Regions from separate parts of the Paenibacillus sp. FSL K6-1230 genome, predicted to be linked through region 4. Evidence: predicted binding sites of a transcription regulator. Region 4 holds the regulator's gene; each other region holds the start of a gene.

Region 1 (5,055 bases), 2.9 Mb from region 4:
GAATCATAGATTAATGTACACTACATTCGTTAAGCTGACAATAACCTTTTATAGAAAAAATAGGAACTTAGTAGTTGGAGTTTATATAAAAAATGCAGGTCTTTAGAGGGATCAATCTAAAGCCTGCATCTTTTATGTCAGCATTTTGCATAATTCGATTCCAATCTCTCATGGATACAATATATAGACGAATAAAATCATTTCGATCTATATATTGCTGGTCAGAAGTCGTTCTTAGGATTTATGCAAAATGCTTATGTGTATATTTATTTAGATAAACCTATTACCTATTGCTTTGATTGTACAAACTCAGCGGATTTGATACCTGCTTGACGTCCAAAGATAATAATCTCAGCAACAGAGTTACCGCCAATACGGTTTTCACCATGCAAGCCGCCTGTCAATTCACCTGCTGCGAACAAGCCTTCAATGGCTTTTCCATCTTTGTCTAACACTTCTGTGTTGGTGTTAATCTTTACACCACCCATAGTGTAGTGAATCCCAGGAGCGATTTTGATAGCATAGTATGGTGCGGCAGATAGGTCATGATCCATACCTGTTGTTCTGCCAAATTCACCATCTTGTTTGTTCTTCACTGCTTCGTTCCAAGTGTCTATAGTTGCTTTCAATGGATCCGCTGGAACGTTGATGGCTTTTGCTAACTCCTCGATCGTGTCACCTTTCACGACGAAGCCCATCTTGTCATATTGCTCAATAGCCTTCACACGAGATTTCACGCCAGCATCAAATACTAATGTAGCTGCTTTCTCAGGTAGGGCATTAATTGCTGCGGTTACTTTATCACGTGTATCCAATTCGTTCACGAAGCGCGTACCTTCAGTGGAAATAAGGAGTGCACCTTCACCACGTACAGCTTCACCAATTAAGTACGATTTATCCTGCTGTACAGTTGGATGAACCTGGATTTGATCCATATCTACAGTCGTACCACCAAGCTGCTCGATCATTTTAATACCGTCGCCTGTGCTACCAATTTGGTTGGTTGTTACTAAGCCTTTGAGATCAGGTCTAACCTCGGAGATCATCTCCGCATTAGAACCAAAACCACCACTCGTTACAACAACGGCTTTTGCAGTAATTACTTTTTCATCGGTTTGATCAATCAATACTTTAACACCGTTTACTTTACCATCAGCTTGCGTTATTTCTTTTACATCCGCATTGACGAACAATGGAATCTCTTTTTCATGTACATTTCTAACCAACCCAGCAACTAGATACTGACCTATTGCTGAACCATCCTCAGGACGGTGTGTACGTTTTTCTTTCATACCGCCTGTTATTGTAAGGTTGTTCAATCGGATTCCAATCGAATCTAACCAATCAATTGCATCTGCAGAATGATCTACAAAGAAACGTAGCATTTCTTTATCATTGGTGTTATGTCCACCTGCTAATGTTTCTTCATAAAATAAATCATTGCTATCTTCAATGCCTTGTTCCTTTTGGAATTTGGTCTGAGAAGCATTCATCCCTGAAGAGGATTTTGTTGTATTACCACCAGCGACTGGCATTTTTTCGAAAATAACAGGGTTCATTCCTTTTTCTTTTGCTTCCAATGCAACGGTCATACCAGCACCACCAGCACCAACAATAATAATATCATAGCTATCTTTTAACTGATCAATTGGTGTATAGCTTGCTTGTGACGCACCTGACACCGTATCCGTCTTTCTCTCCTCGGTTGTGCTTTGACCTTCATTTGCTTTTTTCTCACTATTACTACTACCATTATTTCCGCATCCTGCAATGACAAGAACGATGGATAGAAGGAGAGTAAGTAGTACTGTTGTGTTCTTTTTCATTTCTGTATTTCCCCCTTGTGTACCATTTCACAATATTATTGTGCATTATTTCACAAATGCTATAGTAATAAAGTTAACGACGGACTGTCAAGGAAGTTTCCGATAGTTTCTCTGGAAAAGATGCGCTAGCCGTTACAATCCGTCTTATGGCAAAAGGAGAAATTGAGTAGCTGGAATACAATAGATTATAGTCTGAGCCTGTACGTTTCTAGGCGAATTCCATACAATTATTTCGAGATTAAGTCATTGAACGCAACCGAATCAAAATGATCCTCCTGTACCAGCCACTTTCCCTCTTCATAGGATAGCGTTAGTGTTCCCTGCATCGGGACACGTTCACTGTCGCTGCTGACGTCATCTCCTAGAACGAGATCAACCTCATAGATCAGATCAATCATGTTCTCCTCGCGGGCAGATATGGAGAAGCTCAAATTTTCCGGGTGCAGGGAGGTGTTTCGTATATGTGCAGCGTGAAATGGAACGACAGTATAGCGAGTTCTTAGGGCCTTTTCCGAGAAATGCTCGGTGAAGTAAGGCTTCATCTCTTTCGTGCGCGCCAAGATAGAATCGTCAGACAGCATATCCTCTGATGCGGTCACAGAATATTCCTTGGTCTTGTAGGCTTCCGCTGCCTGTATAGCTTCCTGTACCATTTCCTCACTGAACGTTGATTCGGGAGCAGCTTCATTCCCTGCTACTGGATCACTCGAAGATGGAATTGTAGCATCCTTGCATCCTGCCAACAGCATAACAGCAAGTACCGCTGTGACTATGTACCACGTACTATTCCTTGAATTTCTCTTCATGGTGTCCCTCCTCTGTAATTAGCTAAAAAAATACCATATATTACTTGATAATACGCATAACATCCAGATGGGTCTCGCTTTTCTGGCAAGGAATTCACCAGCATCCTCTATTTTCTTGAGTGGAAGGTAGCGCTTCAAAGCTGGTTCGTAATGTGCTATCGGGGTAATGGAAGGTACCAAAGTCTACAACGCCCGCATCCGTATTCAAACCATGGAATCAATGAACAAGTGGTAGGAGATGGACTGTAAATTATAGGGGTAAGACAGACTATACAGATATGTCAGGCTATATAAACAGATACAAACAATAAAAAATATATAAATAGTACAAACAGATACAAGGAAATACAGGGAGGTGAGTATCGAGATGGCCTATACATTGGAGGAAGTGAGCGATATGTCGGGAATGCCGCTTGAGGAATTGAACCGCTACAAACACAATGGCTGGTTAAAGCCGTCTCTGGTCTCAAAGGATGGAGTTCATTATTACGATGAGCGGGGGTTATTGTGTCTCCAGCATCTCATGATCTGTCAGGAGCTGGTCATGCCAGGTGAGGAACTGGCGATGTGGATGCATCGCTATGAGGAGGCTCCGACTGATGTATTGCTGGAGCATAGGCTCAGGATTATGCAGAAGGCTCAGCGAATGCATCAGCTTGTTCAGACCATTGATCTAACCTTGAGTCATCTGAATGGTGAATTCCCGTTGGAGCATCGGAAGCTGTTCAGCGGACTTCAGTTGCAGCAGGGCTGGAACAATATGCATCAGTCGAACCAGTATAGCGCCCAGCAAAAGCTTCATCACAGTGAAGTAGAGCCGCTTGAGGTGAAGCCTAGTGCCATGGGGTGGTATGACGAATTGTCAGAACATGAAGTTATCACGGAAGATACAAGGACGGCAGATACGAAGAGGACAGTTACGAAGACGAGTGGTGTGAAGGCTGTGGATCGTGCAAGACAGCGAGGTCAGGGGCAGATGTCTGAAGAACAGATCGAGAACAGATCGGTCAATCTCTCAGCATCTGTAAGACAGGAGCATGAGGATCGAGAGGAGAAAGAGCAATCTCAGCACCCAGAGGCATGGCCGAAGGAAAAGTATCTGCAATCTCAAGCAGAGGTTGAGGAGATCCACCGTGAGCTGATCGCCGCCATCAAGGATGGGGAGGAGCCGGGGAGCAAGAGAGTGCAGGCGATTATACGACGCCATTTGGAGTGGATCAGCCACTTCTATACACCTACAGCACAGATCTATAGCGATCTGGGTGATTTGTATGTGGAGCATGAGGATTTTCATACGATGTATCGTGAATATCATCCCAGGTTGGCAGAATTCTTACGAGACGGCATGAAGATCCTTGCTGCGTGCGAGCTTAAATAGCAGGTGCAGACTAGCTCAGGATAAAGTATCGAGGTTAATAGGGACATGGTATATAAATTGGGTTAGACGCTCGCGGTAGGGAGCGTTTTTTTTGTTGATAGCCTGTCATTGAATAGCCCTGCCACCAGTAACGGGAGCAGGGCTATTCAAAGTTAGCTGTGCCAGTATGATTTGTCATGATCTTGCACCTAACCTTGTCAGGCGCGGGCGTTGCAGCTACTACAGTACCTACTATAGTAACTAAGACTAGTTACAGCTACTAATGTGTTACTACGGTTACAGTTACTAATGTGCTACTTCAGTTACTACAGATTTACAGCTGCTCGATCAGCAGTTCTGCGAATTGCTCCAGGAAAGCCTGGTCTTCGGCATCAAACCGATTTTTAAGCGGGCTGTCAATGTCCAGCACTCCGATCAATTCACCGTCCTTGACTAAGGGAACGACGATCTCACTATTGGAAGCAGCATCACAGGCGATATGTCCTGGGAACAAATGAACGTCCTCTACAACTACAGTGCGGCGTTCTTCAGCGGCTGTACCGCATACACCGCGTCCCAGTGGAATGCGAATACAGGCTGGAAGTCCCTGAAAGGGACCCAATACCAGCTCATGCCCATCATAGAGATAAAAGCCGGTCCAGTTGACATCGTTCATAAAGTGCTTAAGCAAGGATGCGGCATTCGCCAGATTCGCCACTCGATTCGGTTCATCATGAATCAGAGCCTTCAGTTGGTTCAGTGCAGAAGCGAATTGCTCACTGCGTGTTCCTTCATAAGGGATTGCTTGAAACATACCTTCACTCTCCTGCCTGTGGACATTTTGCATAAGCTCCATGAGCCGCTCCCGACTCTGAAGCTTAAAATTGCATCTACCAGCGGTTAATTAATTTAAGATATACCGGAATCATACATGGAGTCAAGAGTTACATATAGGTTCCTTGCAGGTGAAATTTGGCTGCTGGCTTGTTTATCTTCCGGCGCTTGAGGGTAATACATCCATATCTTGAAGGCTTTAGCCGGAAAGGGGTGTTGCTATGCACGCCGA
Region 2 (5,055 bases), 2.4 Mb from region 4:
TCCGGGCTTGTTGCTCAGCTCGCTGGCGGGGACGCTGGCTGATCGGCTGCCACAGGCGCGGCTTATGATGCTGAGCGATCTAGCTGCTGCTTGCCTGACGCTCGCAGTGCTGTTCGCTCCAGGAGTAGCCTGGCTGCTACCCCTGCTCGCCCTTCGCGCCTGCGCGTCTGTCTTTCAACTGCCCGCCCAGCAGGGGCTGACCCGGGTCATTGTACCTTCGGACCAATTGCTGCAGGCAGCCTCGTGGAATGGCCTAGTTGGACAGGGGTCCAAGGTGGCTGGTCCCTTGCTCGGAGCGATGCTGCTAGTGTTGCTGTCGCCTCAGCTGTGCATTGCGCTGAATGCGGTGACCCGACTTTGCTCGGCTGCACTGCTGTGGCCGCTGCGCGGACTGTCCAGCAAGCAGGTGATTGCGCCGTCCGGCATGATGACGTCAGATGAAGACAGAGGACAGGGGTATGAACAACCCTTCGGGGAAGGGACATGCATTCAGGAGCAAGGACAGAGCGCCCCTCTTCAAGCTGCCATAGATGCAGACGAATCGACTGGACAGGATGAAGAGGGCTTTCTGGCGCAGTGGCGTGAAGGCTGGGCATATATTGTGAGGACGAAGCGACTGCTGCATACCCTGATCTTCGGCTTGTTCGGCATTATGGCTATCCTGATGATTGATTATCAGTTCGCTACATTGCTGAGAACCATCTATCCAGGGAATGAGTCATTGGTAGGCTGGCTGATCTCGGCGATCGGCATCGGGGCGGTGGCTGTAATCATGGTATTGAACCGGATGAATCATATTGGGGCAGGCTGGGGGCTTGGCGGAGGCTACCTGTGCATTGGCGGTGCTATTGCTGTGTTGGGCGTACTGCCACCTGGTAGTCCGATCTGGCTCCTGCTGGTTGCTGGTGTCCTGATTGGGCTTGGTAACGGACTCTATATGGTGACGCAAAATTACATCCTCCAATCCGAGACGCCAGCTCACCTTGTAGGCAGAATATTTGGAATCCAGAACACCGTGCTAGGCGCCGTGATGATTGGTGCGCCACTAGCTGGGGGTGTACTTATTCAGATGGCAGGGCCGGGTCTATCGTTCTTGGCGATTGGCAGTGTCGTAGGGCTGCTTGGCGTTAGCGGTATGCTGCTTCAGTCCATGATCTGGGGCCATGAGCCGAAGACGGATGCAGGACGTTATGTCGAACGAGGGGAACTGTGAAGGTCTGATTTATTTTGATTGTGATGGGATGGTGTGAACCAGTTGAGGAAGCTGTGCTTCTAAGTGAGTATAGAGCTGCTGTCGGCTAACGACTACGCTCCTCGGGTCATTCAACCTAAAATCAAATTCGGTCAAGGTACTAGCCATTCTGGCTGAGTGAGACCTGCATGAAGCCCCTGATCGTCATATAGATGATCAGGGGCTTATATTTGCTTCTGTATACTCAACCAAGCGCCTGACTAGCGATGGCGAAATAAGTGTCCTGTCTCGGTGGTAGCTGCTCGGAATTCCTGAGCATTACCGGCGGATGAGAAGAGGACTGAAATCCTAGCTGAAGGAGAAGATCGCGCAGCTCCTCCTGTCCCTCAGGAATATCTATTCTCAGAGTGCTGGATGCGTCCTTGGCAAGTGCCTTGATGAGCTGTAATGCCATTGCCGCATTTGTACCCACGATAGGACCTAGTACGAGCTTGTCACTAACCGGTACAGCCATACCGTAGCCGACAAGCGTTCCATCTGACTTCGTTGCGACCATGACCCTGTCAGCCTGCTGTATGCGCGCTTTCATCAACTGCCTCCGATCTGCTCCAATGGAGGACTTGTCCAGCCGCGTCAGTGCAGGAAGCAGCTCCTCAGAGAACGGGACGATGCTATATTCCATTGGGGCTTCGCGCTCCGGTAGTGGAGTGACAGTGCTGTCTCGCAGCAGCTTGTACACGCTGGATACCGTCTGAAAGCCCAGCTTTTTATACAATGGTTCACCTTGCGTGGTAGCGATTAGCATAAGTGGGACGTGCTCAGGGATTGCCTCTATGCAGGCTTGCATCAGACTGGCCCCAAGACCGGCCCCTCTGTATCGTTCATTGACAATGACCAGTCCGATCGAGGCCAGTCGATCTCCATATGGAAGAATGGCCGCACTGGACACAATCTGCCCGCTGGGGTCGCGATGACCGAAGAGGGTACCGACCTTCAGTAAGGTGTGTACCTCCTGCTCGCTATAATCCCACTGTACGTGGGTGGTTAGCTGCAACAGCCCAGTTGTATCTTCTATGCTCAGTTGTTCGAGTGTCAGTTCGGTCAAGTGGGTGCTCAATGTATGTCATCTCCTATCCGGCATGTGGTTATAATTGTATGAAGGAATTTGGTTATCATAAATTATCGTTGCTGCAAGCGCTGAACGCAAGCTATCCTCTTCCTGTTCGTATTACGCTTCATTGATTAGGTGCCCCAAAATACCCGTTTAAAGATTACCCTCTCTGATCACCCTCTCTCTTAGCCATTCAGGCCATTCCAGTACTTCTGTGATCCTACTCACATTTTTTCAATTTCTGTAGCCGATTTTGTGATTATTATCACAAATAAAAAAATAGGCTTCTGACACAATACTTTCAGAACGCATTTCGCGGAAATTGATGTGAATTTTTTCGCAAAATGCAAAAACGTTAAGACGAAAGGAAGGACAAGGTCATGGACCCGTTAATGCTGTCGCGTATCCAGTATGCGTCGACCACGATTTTTCACTTTTTATTTGTACCTGTATCCATTAGCCTGGCACTCTTCATTGCGATTATGGAGACGTTGTATGTCATCAAGGGCAAGCCTGCGTACAAAGCCATGTCCAAGTTCTGGGGCAAGCTGTTCCTGATTAACTTTGCTGTTGGGGTCGTGACGGGAATCCTTCAGGAGTTCCAGTTCGGGATGAACTGGTCGGAATATTCGCGCTTCGTAGGGGACGTATTTGGAGCACCGCTGGCTATAGAGGCACTGCTGGCCTTTTTTCTGGAATCTACCTTCCTTGGCCTCTGGATCTTCGGTTGGGAGCGTCTGTCCAAGAAGCTGCACCTGATGTGCATCTGGCTGGTCTTCATCGGAACGTTGTTCTCGGCGTTCTGGATTCTGGTGGCGAACTCCTTCATGCAGCATCCGGTAGGCTTCCAGATTAATAATGGCCGTGCCGAGATGAACGATTTTCTCGCGTTGATTACGAATGGGCAGGTATTGGTGGAGTTCCCGCATACGATCTTCGGAGCGCTCATGACAGGTGGTGCACTTGTAGCAGGCATTAGCGCATGGAAGATCATGAAGAAGCAGGACGCTCAGCTATTCGGTCATTCCTTTCGGATCGCAGTCATCATGCTCGTCATCTCCTTCTTCGGCGTGGCCTTCTCAGGGCATTTCCAGGCTCAATATCTCGTTAAGACCCAGCCGATGAAGATGGCGGCAAGCGAAGCACTGTGGGGCAAAAGTGGGGACCCCGCGGGCTGGAACGTCATTGCTTTCATTGATCCGGATGAACAAAAGAATAACTGGGAGCTGCAGGTACCGGGGCTGCTAAGTTATCTGTCCTACAGCAAGTTCTCGGGTGAGGTCAAAGGCATCCACGAGCTGCAGGCCGAGTATGTGCAGACTTACGGCGAGGGCAATTACATACCCCCTGTACGCACGACCTTTTGGAGCTTCCGCATTATGATCGCGGCGGGCTGTCTGAGTCTGCTGCTGGGCGGCTACGGCATCTATCTGTCGCTTCGTGGCAAGCTGGAGCAGGCGAAGCCATGGTACTTCAAGATGATGGTATTCGGCATATGTCTGCCATTCATCTCGAATACTTCCGGCTGGATTATGACGGAGATTGGGCGGCAGCCTTGGACGGTCTTCGGATATATGACTACGGAAATGGGCGTATCGCCAAATGTCAGCAGCGGCATGCTGCTCTTCTCCATCATTGCGTTTACAGGAGCGTATGCTGCGCTGGCAGCGATTACGGTGTTTCTGTTCGTGAAATATATCAAAAAAGGGCCGGACTTGAAGAGTGAAGCCGAACAGCCGGTACATGATCCGTTTGGTGTAGAGGGGGGCGCTTATGCTGTCTTTAAATGAGCTGTGGTTCATTCTGGTGGCCGTGCTGTTCATTGGTTTCTTCTTTCTGGAGGGCTTCGATTTCGGGGTAGGCATGTCTACTGCATTGATTGCGAAGACGGACGGGCAGCGTCGTGTGCTGATTAACGCGATTGGTCCGTTCTGGGATGGGAATGAGGTATGGCTGCTCACGGCGGGTGGAGCCATGTTCGCGGCATTCCCGAATTGGTATGCGACGATGTTCAGCGGCTTCTATATTCCGCTCGTCTTCCTGCTGCTGGCCCTGATTGGGCGCGGCGTAGCCTTTGAATTCCGGGGTAAGGTGGATAGTGCACGCTGGCGCAAGAGCTGGGATATTGTGATCTTCATGGGTAGCTTCCTGCCTCCATTCCTGTTGGGTGTTGTATTCGCGACGTTCATGCAGGGGTTGCCCATTGATGGCGACATGCATATGCGAGCAGGATTCTTTGACATTGTGAACCTGTATACCGTAGCTGGCGGAGCAGCGGTAACGTTACTGTGCCTTGTGCATGGCTTGCTGTTCACGACGCTACGCACGATGGATGACCTGCAGGAGCGCGCACGCAAGCTGGCAGGCAAGCTGCTCATTCCGCTAGCGGCACTGCTTCTGATCTTCGCGGTACTAACCTTCCTTTACACAGACGTATTTGCTGCCAGAGGAGGAGTACTCGCTGTAGTTGCCGTGCTGGGTGCAGCTGCTTATGTGCTGGCAGGCTACTTTATTAATCAGGGCCGGGATGGCTGGGCCTTTGCGATGACAGGTACAGTGATTGCGTTAGCTATTGCCTCTGTCTTCATCGGGCTGTTTCCACGGGTCATGGTCAGCTCGCTGGGAAGTATGTACGATCTGACCGTATATAATGCTTCCTCGGGACCGTACTCCTTGAAGGTCATGACCATCGTAGCATGTAGCCTTCTGCCTTTCGTGCTCGGCTACCAAATCTGGAGCTACATTGTATTCC
Region 3 (5,055 bases), 210 kb from region 4:
GGAGGTGAAGCAGTCAAGTGAGCTTTCTTTTGAATACCAATCGGGTGGGTGCAGGTATCTGGTCTTCAACTTCAGGAGGGAGGGGCCGCAGCATAGAGCAAGCGTTCGTGAGGCCATTCGCTGCGTGTATGACCCTGTACTGCAAATGCAGGAATTAGGGGGGAGCCGCTTGTCTCCAGCCTTCAGCTTCTTGCCGTGGAGGAGTCTCGCTATGAATTCGGAAAATGGCTGGCCCAATAAGCTGGAGGATGCCAGAAGGCTGCTTCAGGAAAGTGGATATGCGGGGGAAGAGCTTCGTCTGGCTTATAAAATGCTGGAGAAAGAATCCATTGAGGAGGCCGAGTGGCTGCGCCAGCGCTGTGAACAGATCGGTATTTGCCTGACACTGGTTCCCTTCGAGACGATAGATTTCGCATTTTTGCTGGGGCAGGCTGACCTCGTATTGGCTGAAGAAATGCTAGAGGAGGACTGGGAATGGGGACTTATCAATTTTTTCAAAACCCAATTCAATTCTCTGCATCACTTATTGGACGATGCACGTATTCAGACGATCGAGAAAATACTGGAGGGGTACTCACAATATCCTGAGGCCCAGCGGCATGACCTGCTGTATCAGGTGGAAGGGCGAATACAGGAGCATAACTGGCTGCTGTACGGCTGCCACCTAAGCAAAAAAGCCCTTTATTATCAAGGGCTGCAGGGCTTGAATACTACGAATTTCGGCTACCTAGATTTCTCTAAGCTATGGATCAAATCGCCAGAAGGGATCTAATTTCAAGGGATGTAGCGTATACGAGTGCAAGTATCCATAATCATAGCATGAGACTGAATCAGATTCGGCAGATCTCTTTCGGGCAGAGCTCACAGTGGCAAATGCCCTGAAGATGCTCCAGGTCCTTGATCACAATCATGCCACCTTCGTATTCCACGGCATCTTTCTTGCGCAGATCGCTCAGCATCCGGTTCACGCTTTCCCGCGTAGCCCCAATCATATTAGATAAGTCCGTATGGGTAATCTTCTTATTAATAATGACATGATCGCCATGAGGCTCACCATATGTGTTGTAAAGACGGATTAAAGTTGAGCACAGGGCTCCTGGCTTACCGTAGAGCATGAGATCACGGAATTTGGTCTGAGTGATGCGGTGATGGGAGCCCATCCATTTCATGAAATCAATAGCAAAATCACAGTGCTGGCAGATTAATAGCTCCAAATCGGTATGATCCAGTACGCCTACCTCACTATCCTCCAGCACTTCGGCGGAGAAGGTATGCTTGGTGCCAAAGAACGGGTCAGCCTGACCGATCAGATCCCCATCCTGATGCATGTACAGTATCAGCTCTTTGCCTTCATCGGTAGTCTTAGTGATCTTCACACGTCCTCGTTTAATATAGAACAATTTATCTGAGGTATCGCCTTCCCAGAATAAATGAGAGCCCTCAGGAACTGTTCGATCTTTCATCACGGACAGCAGTCGATTCATATTCACATCCGATATACATCCAGTATTGCCTTTGTTCAATGTCTGTAAGTTAGGGTTGCTCATGTTCCATTTCCCCTTTGTAATGAAATGCAGAATTAAAATCATGTATCTGCAACTTCAGTATTTCAAATTAATTATATACCCTTTAGTTCAACTTGGGTGGGAAGAACTGGCGTGAAAAGTGGCGAATTTTCAAACTTTGTGAACCATTTCACTAAAAAAGATCAAAATTGAATTAGATTGTGAAAAAAATCACATAATAAGATAACTTCCTGTGTTACGATCAGTGCGTAGAAGAGAGAGCAACTACTATAAACATGGAGGATGAGGAACATGGCTGTAAAAAATGAAGTCACGAAGGCAGCAGAACCAACGGCAGAGCAGTACATCCAAAAACTGATTGATCGTGCGAACAAGGCACAGCAAGCATTCATGGAAATGGATCAGGAGCAGATCGACAAGATCATTCAGGCAATGGCTCTTGCGGGACTGGATAAGCACATGTATCTGGCTAAGCTGGCTGTGGAAGAGACTGGCCGCGGGGTCTATGAAGACAAGATCACGAAGAACATGTTCGCTACAGAATACATCTATCACAACATCAAGTATGACAAGACAGTAGGTGTCATTGAAGATAATGATTTTGATAGCTTCCAGAAAATTGCTGAGCCAGTCGGCATCATCATGGGGATTACGCCAGTTACGAATCCGACATCCACAACCATGTTCAAGGCGCTCATCTCCATCAAGACACGGAATCCGATTATCTTCGGCTTTCATCCATCCGCTCAGGAATGTAGCAAGGAAGCAGCCCGTATCCTGCTTGAGGCAGCAGTGAAGCATGGAGCTCCTGCCGATTGCATTCAATGGATTGAAGCACCTTCCATGGACAAAACGAACTCCCTCATGAATCACCCTGACGTTGCACTGATACTGGCAACCGGTGGCTCCGGGATGGTTAAGGCAGCATATAGCTGCGGTAAGCCAGCACTTGGCGTAGGTCCAGGTAACGTACCTTGCTTTATTGAGAAGACAGCAGATATCAAGCAGGCCGTAACTGATCTGATTCTGTCGAAGTCCTTCGACAACGGTATGATCTGTGCTTCCGAGCAGGCTGTCATTATCGAAGAACCCATCTATGATCAAGTAAAACAATTAATGATAGCGAACGGCTGCTATTTCGTAAATAAAGAAGAAGCTGCGAAGCTCACTGGCGGAGCTATGAACGTGGAGAAATGTGCAGTGAACCCTGCGATCGTAGGGCAATCGGCTATGAAAATCGCAGAGCTGTGCGGGATCACTGTTCCAGAGGGAACGAAGATTCTCGTAGCTGAGCTGGAGGGTGTTGGCACCAAATTCCCGCTGTCCGCTGAGAAATTAAGTCCTGTACTGGCTTGCTACCGTGTCAAAAATGCAGAGCAGGGCATCGAACGCGCTGCTCAAGTTGTTGAATTCGGAGGTATGGGACACTCCTCGGCGATCCACTCGAACAATGATGAAGTCATTCAGAAGTTCGCGAACCGCCTGCAGACGGGCCGGATCATCGTCAACTCGCCTTCCACGCATGGCGCAATCGGCGACATTTACAACACGAATCTACCATCCCTGACTTTGGGCTGCGGCTCCTACGGACGTAACTCGACCTCGTCGAACGTATCGGCTGTCAATCTGATCAATGTGAAAAGGGTGGCTAAACGTACCGTGAATATGCAATGGTTCAAGATTCCTGACAAAATCTATTTCGAGAAGAATTCGACGCAATATCTCGCTAAAATGCCTGACATCACTCGGGTAGCGATCGTAACAGACCCTATGATGGTCAAACTCGGCTATGTAGACAGAGTGACTCATTATCTGCGCCAGCGTCAGACGCCTGTAGCTATCGAAGTGTTCTCTGAAGTAGAGCCAGATCCATCGACAACGACTGTGAAGCGTGGAACAGATATGATGAATCGCTTCCAGCCTGACTGTATCATCGCACTCGGTGGCGGTTCGCCAATGGATGCCGCGAAGGGCATGTGGCTATTCTATGAATATCCAGATACTGACTTCCATAACCTGAAGCAAAAATTCATGGATATCCGCAAACGGATCTACAAATATCCGCGTCTGGGCCAAAAAGCCAAGTTCGTAGCAATCCCTACAACATCGGGAACAGGTTCGGAGGTAACATCGTTCGCGGTCATCACTGACAAGGAGCAGGGCAACACCAAGTATCCGCTCGCAGACTATGAGCTGACTCCAGATGTAGCGATCATTGATCCGGTATTCGTATACTCTCTGCCGAAGACAGCTGTTGCTGATACAGGTATGGACGTTCTGACACATGCGATTGAGGCTTATGTGTCTGTCATGGCAAGCGACTACACCGATGGTCTGGCAATCAAAGCGATCCAACTGGTGTTCCAATACCTGGAGCAATCCGCTCTGACTGGCGACAAGCTCGCTAGAGAGAAGATGCACAATGCTTCCACACTGGCAGGTATGGCGTTCGCCAATGCTTTCCTGGGTATTAACCATAGCTTGGCGCACAAATGGGGCGGTCAATATCACACTGCGCATGGACGTACCAACGCAATCCTGATGCCGCACGTCATCCGCTACAACGCGAAGAAGCCGACCAAGTTCGCTTCCTTCCCGAAATATTCAAGCTTCGTAGCGGATGAGCGTTATGCAGAGATCGCTCGCATTCTGGGACTGCCTGCACGCACGACAGAGGAAGGCGTAGATAGCCTGATTGATGCGATCCGCAAATTGAACAAGACGCTTGGAATCGAGGAGTCGTTCCAGCAGCTTGGCTTCGATGCCAAGGACTTCGAATCCCGTGTGGATTATCTGGCTGACCGTGCATTTGAGGATCAATGTACAACAGCGAATCCGAAGCTTCCACTTGTATCGGAACTAGCGGATGTATACCGGAATGCCTTCTACGGACGTTTCAATAAATAATACAAGGGTAATGCTGTTATATACAGCCATTACCAGATGGCTCAGCTCTCCTGCAAAGGGGAGCTGAGCTTGTTACGTAAGTGAAGGGAGGAATTTTTAATATTTGTGATTTTTATCACATACTCAACTGTATCATTAATCTACAATGAAGTTGTAAGACAGATCCCACCGAACACACTAAGGTTGCTGATTGAACCATGTATTCACCTTCCCAGGAATGTGAAAACAGGCACATGAAGGCGGGATCGTTGACAACGGGTATCACACCTTCAAAGCCCGAAGTCATAACAGACAACTAAACGGAGGGATTCACATGTCGGTGATTGAGAAAACATTACAAGAGCAACAATCGGGATGGCGCGGTTTCAAAAATGGTAAATGGTCCAGAGAAGTCAATGTAAATGACTTTATCGAACTGAACATTACACCATATCATGAAGATGAGAAATTCCTTGTGGGACCTACATCAAATACTACAGCTTTGTGGGATATTATCTCCGATCTGACGAAGAAGGAACTGGCTAACGGCGGCGTACTGGATGTGGATGTGAACACTCCATCTACCATTACTTCCCACAAACCAGGATACATTGATCAAGCCAAGGAACAAATCGTCGGTGTA
Region 4 (5,055 bases):
ATCTTCTTTCCGTCATTGGGCTCGTATCAGTTGGGGTATGTATCCTCGGAATTTGGTCTCGTGCATGACAGGCCACATCAGGCCGACAGTGATGCGCAGGCAACCGCCGAGGTATTCATTAAGTGTCTAGAGGATCTGCAGGCGCTGCCGCTCATTACGATTCAGCGACTGTGTGAGCTGTTCCAAAATGAGGACAGTGATCTTAGCTGGTTTTTTGAAGGCGTACGTGAACAGCGTGAACGCGAGACAGATCAGGATCTGAACGGTTATAGCTTCTATCGTCAGCTCGCACTCAAGGTTGAGGACTGGACAGACATAACGACACCTAGAGACCCTGAGGAAGCTAGTCCCCTCAGCGGTGTGACTTTTGAGGAATTTCTGGAAGGCGTGCAGGAGCGTATGCGGTCCACCTTGAAGCAATATGAGGAGAGAGAAGCGCAGAACCAGATGTTCGCTACTGTGATGGAGGCCCTTCAGAAGGATAAGCATTTGTTGATTGAGGCAGGTACAGGTACGGGGAAATCTCTCGGTTATCTTCTGCCAGCCTTATATCAGAGTGTGAAGACAGGCCAGAAGGTGACTGTTAGCACGCATACAATCAACTTGCAGGAGCAGCTTCGTGAGCGTGATATTCCCTTGCTGACACAGGTTATGGACTTTCCGTTCCGGGCTGCGATATTCAAAGGACGTGGGCATTATTTGTGTCTGCGGAAGTTTGAACATAAAATAAATAAGAGAGAGTTCGCGACACCCAAGGAGGACCTGATCACAGCTGCACAGATGATTGTCTGGCTCACGATGACGGAGACCGGCGATGATGAAGAGCTGAACCTTAGCAGTCGAGGAGGGGACTTCTGGGAGACGGTAGCAAGTGATTCGGATTCCTGTCTTGGCCGATCCTGTCCTTGGTTCCGTAAATGCTTCTACCATCGTGCTCGCCACGAAGCAGGTACAGCAGATGTCATCGTAACGAACCACTCCAAGCTCTTCACGGATGTGAAGGCCAGTCATCAGCTGTTGCCCAGCTATGAGCATCTGATCATTGATGAAGCGCACCATTTGGAAGAGGTAGCAGGCAAGCACCTGGGACTTCATATGAAATATTTCACATTTATTCATCCGTTGACCCGACTATTCAAGGATAGTAAGACAGGTCAATTGCCAGCGCTACGGCAAATGCTGAATCAATCCGGTATGGAACAGGCCACTGGCTGGTCTTCCACGATTGACAGCATGTATGGTGAGGCTGTGGAGGCGAAGGAAGCATGGGATAAGCTGAGCGAGATGCTATTCGCAATGCTGCCTGAGCGCTCGGATGCCTCGCCGGGAGAGAGTGGGCAATTCTCGTCACGCCTGAAGCCATCTGACAAGCCCAAGGGCTGGTCAGATGCTGGGGCACTGGAGCAGCAGATCTATTTGATCCTCGGCGAGCTCATTCGTCAAGGAGACAGGCTACTACAGGAAGTGGAGGATGAGCTGGAGGATTTCGGCACAGAGAGCCTCATGATTGATCTGAAGGGACTGTTCAAGGATCTGGCTGGCTTCCGTGAGAATCTACGCTTCTTCATGAAAATGGAGGATGAGACTACGGTATACTGGCTGGAGGCAAGCGGTCAGTTCCGCAGTAAATCCCTGCAATTTTATGCAGTTCCGGTGGATGTCAGTCGTCAGCTGAAGGAGATGTTTTTTGATAAGAAGAGCAGTGTGGTATTAACTTCTGCGACACTCTCGGTCGACAAATCCTTTCAGTACATGATAGACCAATTAGGGCTACAGGAAGCGGCTGACACCGGCAGGCTTCTTACGTCGATGCTGCCATCTCCTTTCAATTACAGAGAGCAGGCACTTCTCGTCATCCCACGGGATTTTCCAAGTGTCAAGGGTAGCATCGGTGATGAGTTGTTCGTAAGTACGCTGGTGCAGTCCCTGAGTAAGGCAGCTCAGGCAACCAAAGGAAGAATGCTTGTGCTGTTCACTTCCTATCGTATGCTTCGGCAGGTGCATGAGCCGCTCAAAGAATCGCTGGCAGCCAGTGACATTACGGTGCTCGGTCAGGGTGTAGACAGTGGAAGTCGTTCGAGGTTAACTCGCAGATTTCAGGAGGCCAAGTCGGCCGTATTGCTAGGTACAAGCAGCTTCTGGGAAGGGGTCGATATTCCTGGGGATGCACTGACCTGCCTTGCCATCGTTCGTCTGCCATTCCAGCCGCCCAATCAGCCGTTATTGGAGGCCAAGAGTGAGCTGCTGCGTCAGCAGAACAAGAATCCATTCATGCAGCTATCCGTGCCGCAGGCTGTCATACGGTTCAAGCAGGGCTTTGGTCGTCTGGTCAGAACAGGACAGGATCGTGGCGTGGTCATTCTCTATGATACGCGAGTGCTGGAGTCATATTACGGGAAGCATTTCCTGTATTCACTTCCAGGACCCAAGATGGAGCATATGCCAACTACGCAGATGGTTCCGCGAATCGCGGATTGGCTTCATGAGCCGGTACAAGGATAAATTTTGTTCAAATTAGAATGTAAAGTTATACAGACCGTTGTGACTAGGAGGAGCAAGTATGAAATCGGATAAAATCTCGGAAGCCGTCGTTCGTAGGCTCCCTGTTTACCTAAGATATTTGAATGAGCTGCAAAAGCGTGAAATCTCTACGGTGTCCTCGCAGGAACTGGGCCAGAAGCTGGATCTGAATCCGGCCCAGATCCGCAAGGATCTTGCGTATTTTGGTGACTTTGGACGAAAGGGCATTGGCTATGATGTCACCTATCTGATTGAGATTATTCGTCATATACTCAAAATCGATCAGCAGATTAACGTAGCTTTGGTTGGGGCAGGTAATCTCGGGCAAGCGTTGTCCAACTATAATGCATATCTGAAGGACAATATGAAGATTGTAGCCGTATTCGATGCTCTACCTACCAAGGTTGGAACGAAGATTAACACGCTGCAGGTACAGCCTATGGAAGAGCTGAAGGAGACGGTTGAGCGGCTAAATATCCGAATCGGGATTATTACTGTGCCGGATTTTGAAGCACAACGTGTTGCTGATCTGATGATTGACAGCGGCATCGAAGCTATCCTGAACTTTGCGCCTACGATCCTCAAGGCTCCACGGCACATTCGTATTCACGCGACAGATTTTACGACAGATTTGCTGAGCCTGGCTTATTATTTGGAGGATGGAAAGGAAGAGAAGGAACATGACAAGCAATAAATGGATGATCAAAAACGGACATTTTGCAGTGAACGGGCAAGATGCTGGTGTCATTGAAGGCTGTATGATTATAGAGGATAGCCGAATTACATATATCGGACCGACCATCCCCGATGGAGAAGAGAATACTCCTGTTGTCGATGGCAAAGGCCTGCTGTTCCTTCCTGGACTTGTGAATACACATGGTCATGCGGCTATGTCGTTGCTGCGTGGTTATGGAGATGATATGGTGCTACAACAATGGCTGCAGGAAAAAATGTGGCCCATGGAGGGGAAATTCACCTCTACGGATGTATATTGGGGTACCTCCCTGTCGGTGCTTGAGATGCTTAAGGGAGGTACGACGACATTCCTGGACATGTATGATCACATGGATGAGGTCGCCAAAGTCGCTGAGCAGTCCGGTATTCGTGCCTGTCTGATGCGTGGAGCCATCGGTCTATGTTCAGAGGAAGAGCAGCGGATGAAGCTTAATGAAGCGGTTGCTTTTGCAAAAAATTGGCATGGCAAGGCGGACGGACGCATTACAACGATGATGTCTCCGCACTCTCCTTATACATGTCCACCAGCCTTCATCGAGCAGTTCGTTCAGGCTGCTCATGATCTGAACCTTCCGCTCCACACACACATGTCAGAGACGCTCGCAGAAGTAGAGCAGAATGTAAGAGAGTATGGTGCACGTCCAGTAGAGCATCTTCAGAAGCTTGGTTTCTTCTCCAGACCATCGCTGGTCGCCCATGCTGTTCATTTGAACGACGAGGAGGTTCAGGTGCTTGCACAGTATGACGTGGGTGTGTCTCACAATCCAGGCAGCAACCTGAAGCTGGCAAGCGGTGTAGCCAGAGTGCCAGATCTACTTCGTGCAGGCGTCAAGGTGTCCTTGGGCACGGACGGACCAGCCAGCAATAACAATCTGGATATGTTCGAGGAAATGCGTCTGGCTGCGCTTATTCATAAAGGTGTGTCTGGCGATCCTACAGCCGTACCGGCAGCTGAGGCGTTGCGGATGACGACAGAGTACGGTGCAGTTTCGATTGGGCTGAAGGAAGTAGGAGTCTTGGCAGCGGGCAACAAGGCAGACTTTATTGCGCTGGACATGGATCAGCCACATTTCCTGCCTCGTACGGATCTCATCTCGCATGCAGTCTATTCTGCGAGTGCCAAGGACGTTGTGCATGTGTGGGTAGATGGCAAGCAAGTGCTTAAGGATGGAAGCTGCCTCACACTGGATGAGGAGCGAATTCGTTATGAAGCCCAGGCAGCGTTCGAGGGGCTGCTGGCGCGCTAATCTATTTTTTATCCGGAAAGGAAGTTCGGGTTGAAGAACAAGAGGAAATGGCTCACAGGCATCATTCTGGTCCTGCTGTGGCTGTTCGCAGGCATCTATGCTTATTACTCCTATGTTACACAGGACCAGCGTGTCGAGCGCAATGCAGCAGTGGAGAAGGCACGGCAGGATGCGAAGATCGTGTCTGTAAATAATTCATGGAAATCTGTCTGGGATTCCATCTACTGGGTCGTTGAGGGCACGAATGCCGACAGTCAGCAGGTGATGGTATGGGTTCCATTCGAGCCGGTGGAGAACGCACCTGATACGGTAAAACAGGATGCTTCCGTCCATACCGAGCTATTGAATGAGGGTATAAATGAGGATCAAATGCGGGCGCGGATCGAGAGTGATCTGCCGAATGTGGATATCATTAGCCTCCGGCCTGGCGTGTACGACAATCAATATGTATGGCAGCTCATGTACCGGGAGAACGACAGCTATCGCTACCGATTCTATCGCTTTCAGGACGGAGCTGAGGTGGGGCAAGGATATACGCTTCCAGGCAAATAGT

The links. Region 4 encodes Rex, which represses fermentation and respiration genes when NADH is low (regulators of the CRP and FNR family bind a similar motif). Its sites were predicted from a motif close to TTGTGAAATATTTCACAA; they were not measured.
Region 1: a site for Rex is predicted at 1,865-1,882, ahead of MKX74_RS02985 (flavocytochrome c). Genes of this name have one in related genera too.
Region 2: a site for Rex is predicted at 2,629-2,646, ahead of MKX74_RS26205 (cytochrome ubiquinol oxidase subunit I). Genes of this name have one in related genera too.
Region 3: a site for Rex is predicted at 1,684-1,701, ahead of adhE (bifunctional acetaldehyde-CoA/alcohol dehydrogenase). Genes of this name have one in related genera too.

Annotation. Positions count from the first base shown of each region.
Region 1 covers NZ_JBBOCK010000001.1:678,908-683,962, forward strand. Annotated here, with positions in the region: gene MKX74_RS02985 (flavocytochrome c) at 288-1,826, opposite strand; gene MKX74_RS02990 (hypothetical protein) at 2,054-2,632, opposite strand; gene MKX74_RS02995 (MerR family transcriptional regulator) at 3,000-4,010, shown strand; gene MKX74_RS03000 (GAF domain-containing protein) at 4,324-4,803, opposite strand; gene MKX74_RS03005 (hypothetical protein) at 5,045-5,055, shown strand, end outside.
Region 2 covers NZ_JBBOCK010000001.1:5,906,646-5,911,700, reverse strand. Annotated here, with positions in the region: gene MKX74_RS26215 (MFS transporter) at 1-1,213, shown strand, start outside; gene MKX74_RS26210 (GNAT family N-acetyltransferase) at 1,437-2,309, opposite strand; gene MKX74_RS26205 (cytochrome ubiquinol oxidase subunit I) at 2,684-4,093, shown strand; gene cydB (cytochrome d ubiquinol oxidase subunit II) at 4,077-5,055, shown strand, end outside.
Region 3 covers NZ_JBBOCK010000001.1:3,758,991-3,764,045, reverse strand. Annotated here, with positions in the region: gene MKX74_RS16605 (ABC transporter substrate-binding protein) at 1-772, shown strand, start outside; gene MKX74_RS16600 (Crp/Fnr family transcriptional regulator) at 831-1,547, opposite strand; gene adhE (bifunctional acetaldehyde-CoA/alcohol dehydrogenase) at 1,818-4,433, shown strand; gene pflB (formate C-acetyltransferase) at 4,747-5,055, shown strand, end outside.
Region 4 covers NZ_JBBOCK010000001.1:3,549,189-3,554,243, reverse strand. Annotated here, with positions in the region: gene dinG (ATP-dependent DNA helicase DinG) at 1-2,502, shown strand, start outside; gene MKX74_RS15535 (redox-sensing transcriptional repressor Rex) at 2,561-3,214, shown strand; gene MKX74_RS15530 (amidohydrolase) at 3,201-4,502, shown strand; gene MKX74_RS15525 (cell wall elongation regulator TseB-like domain-containing protein) at 4,533-5,054, shown strand.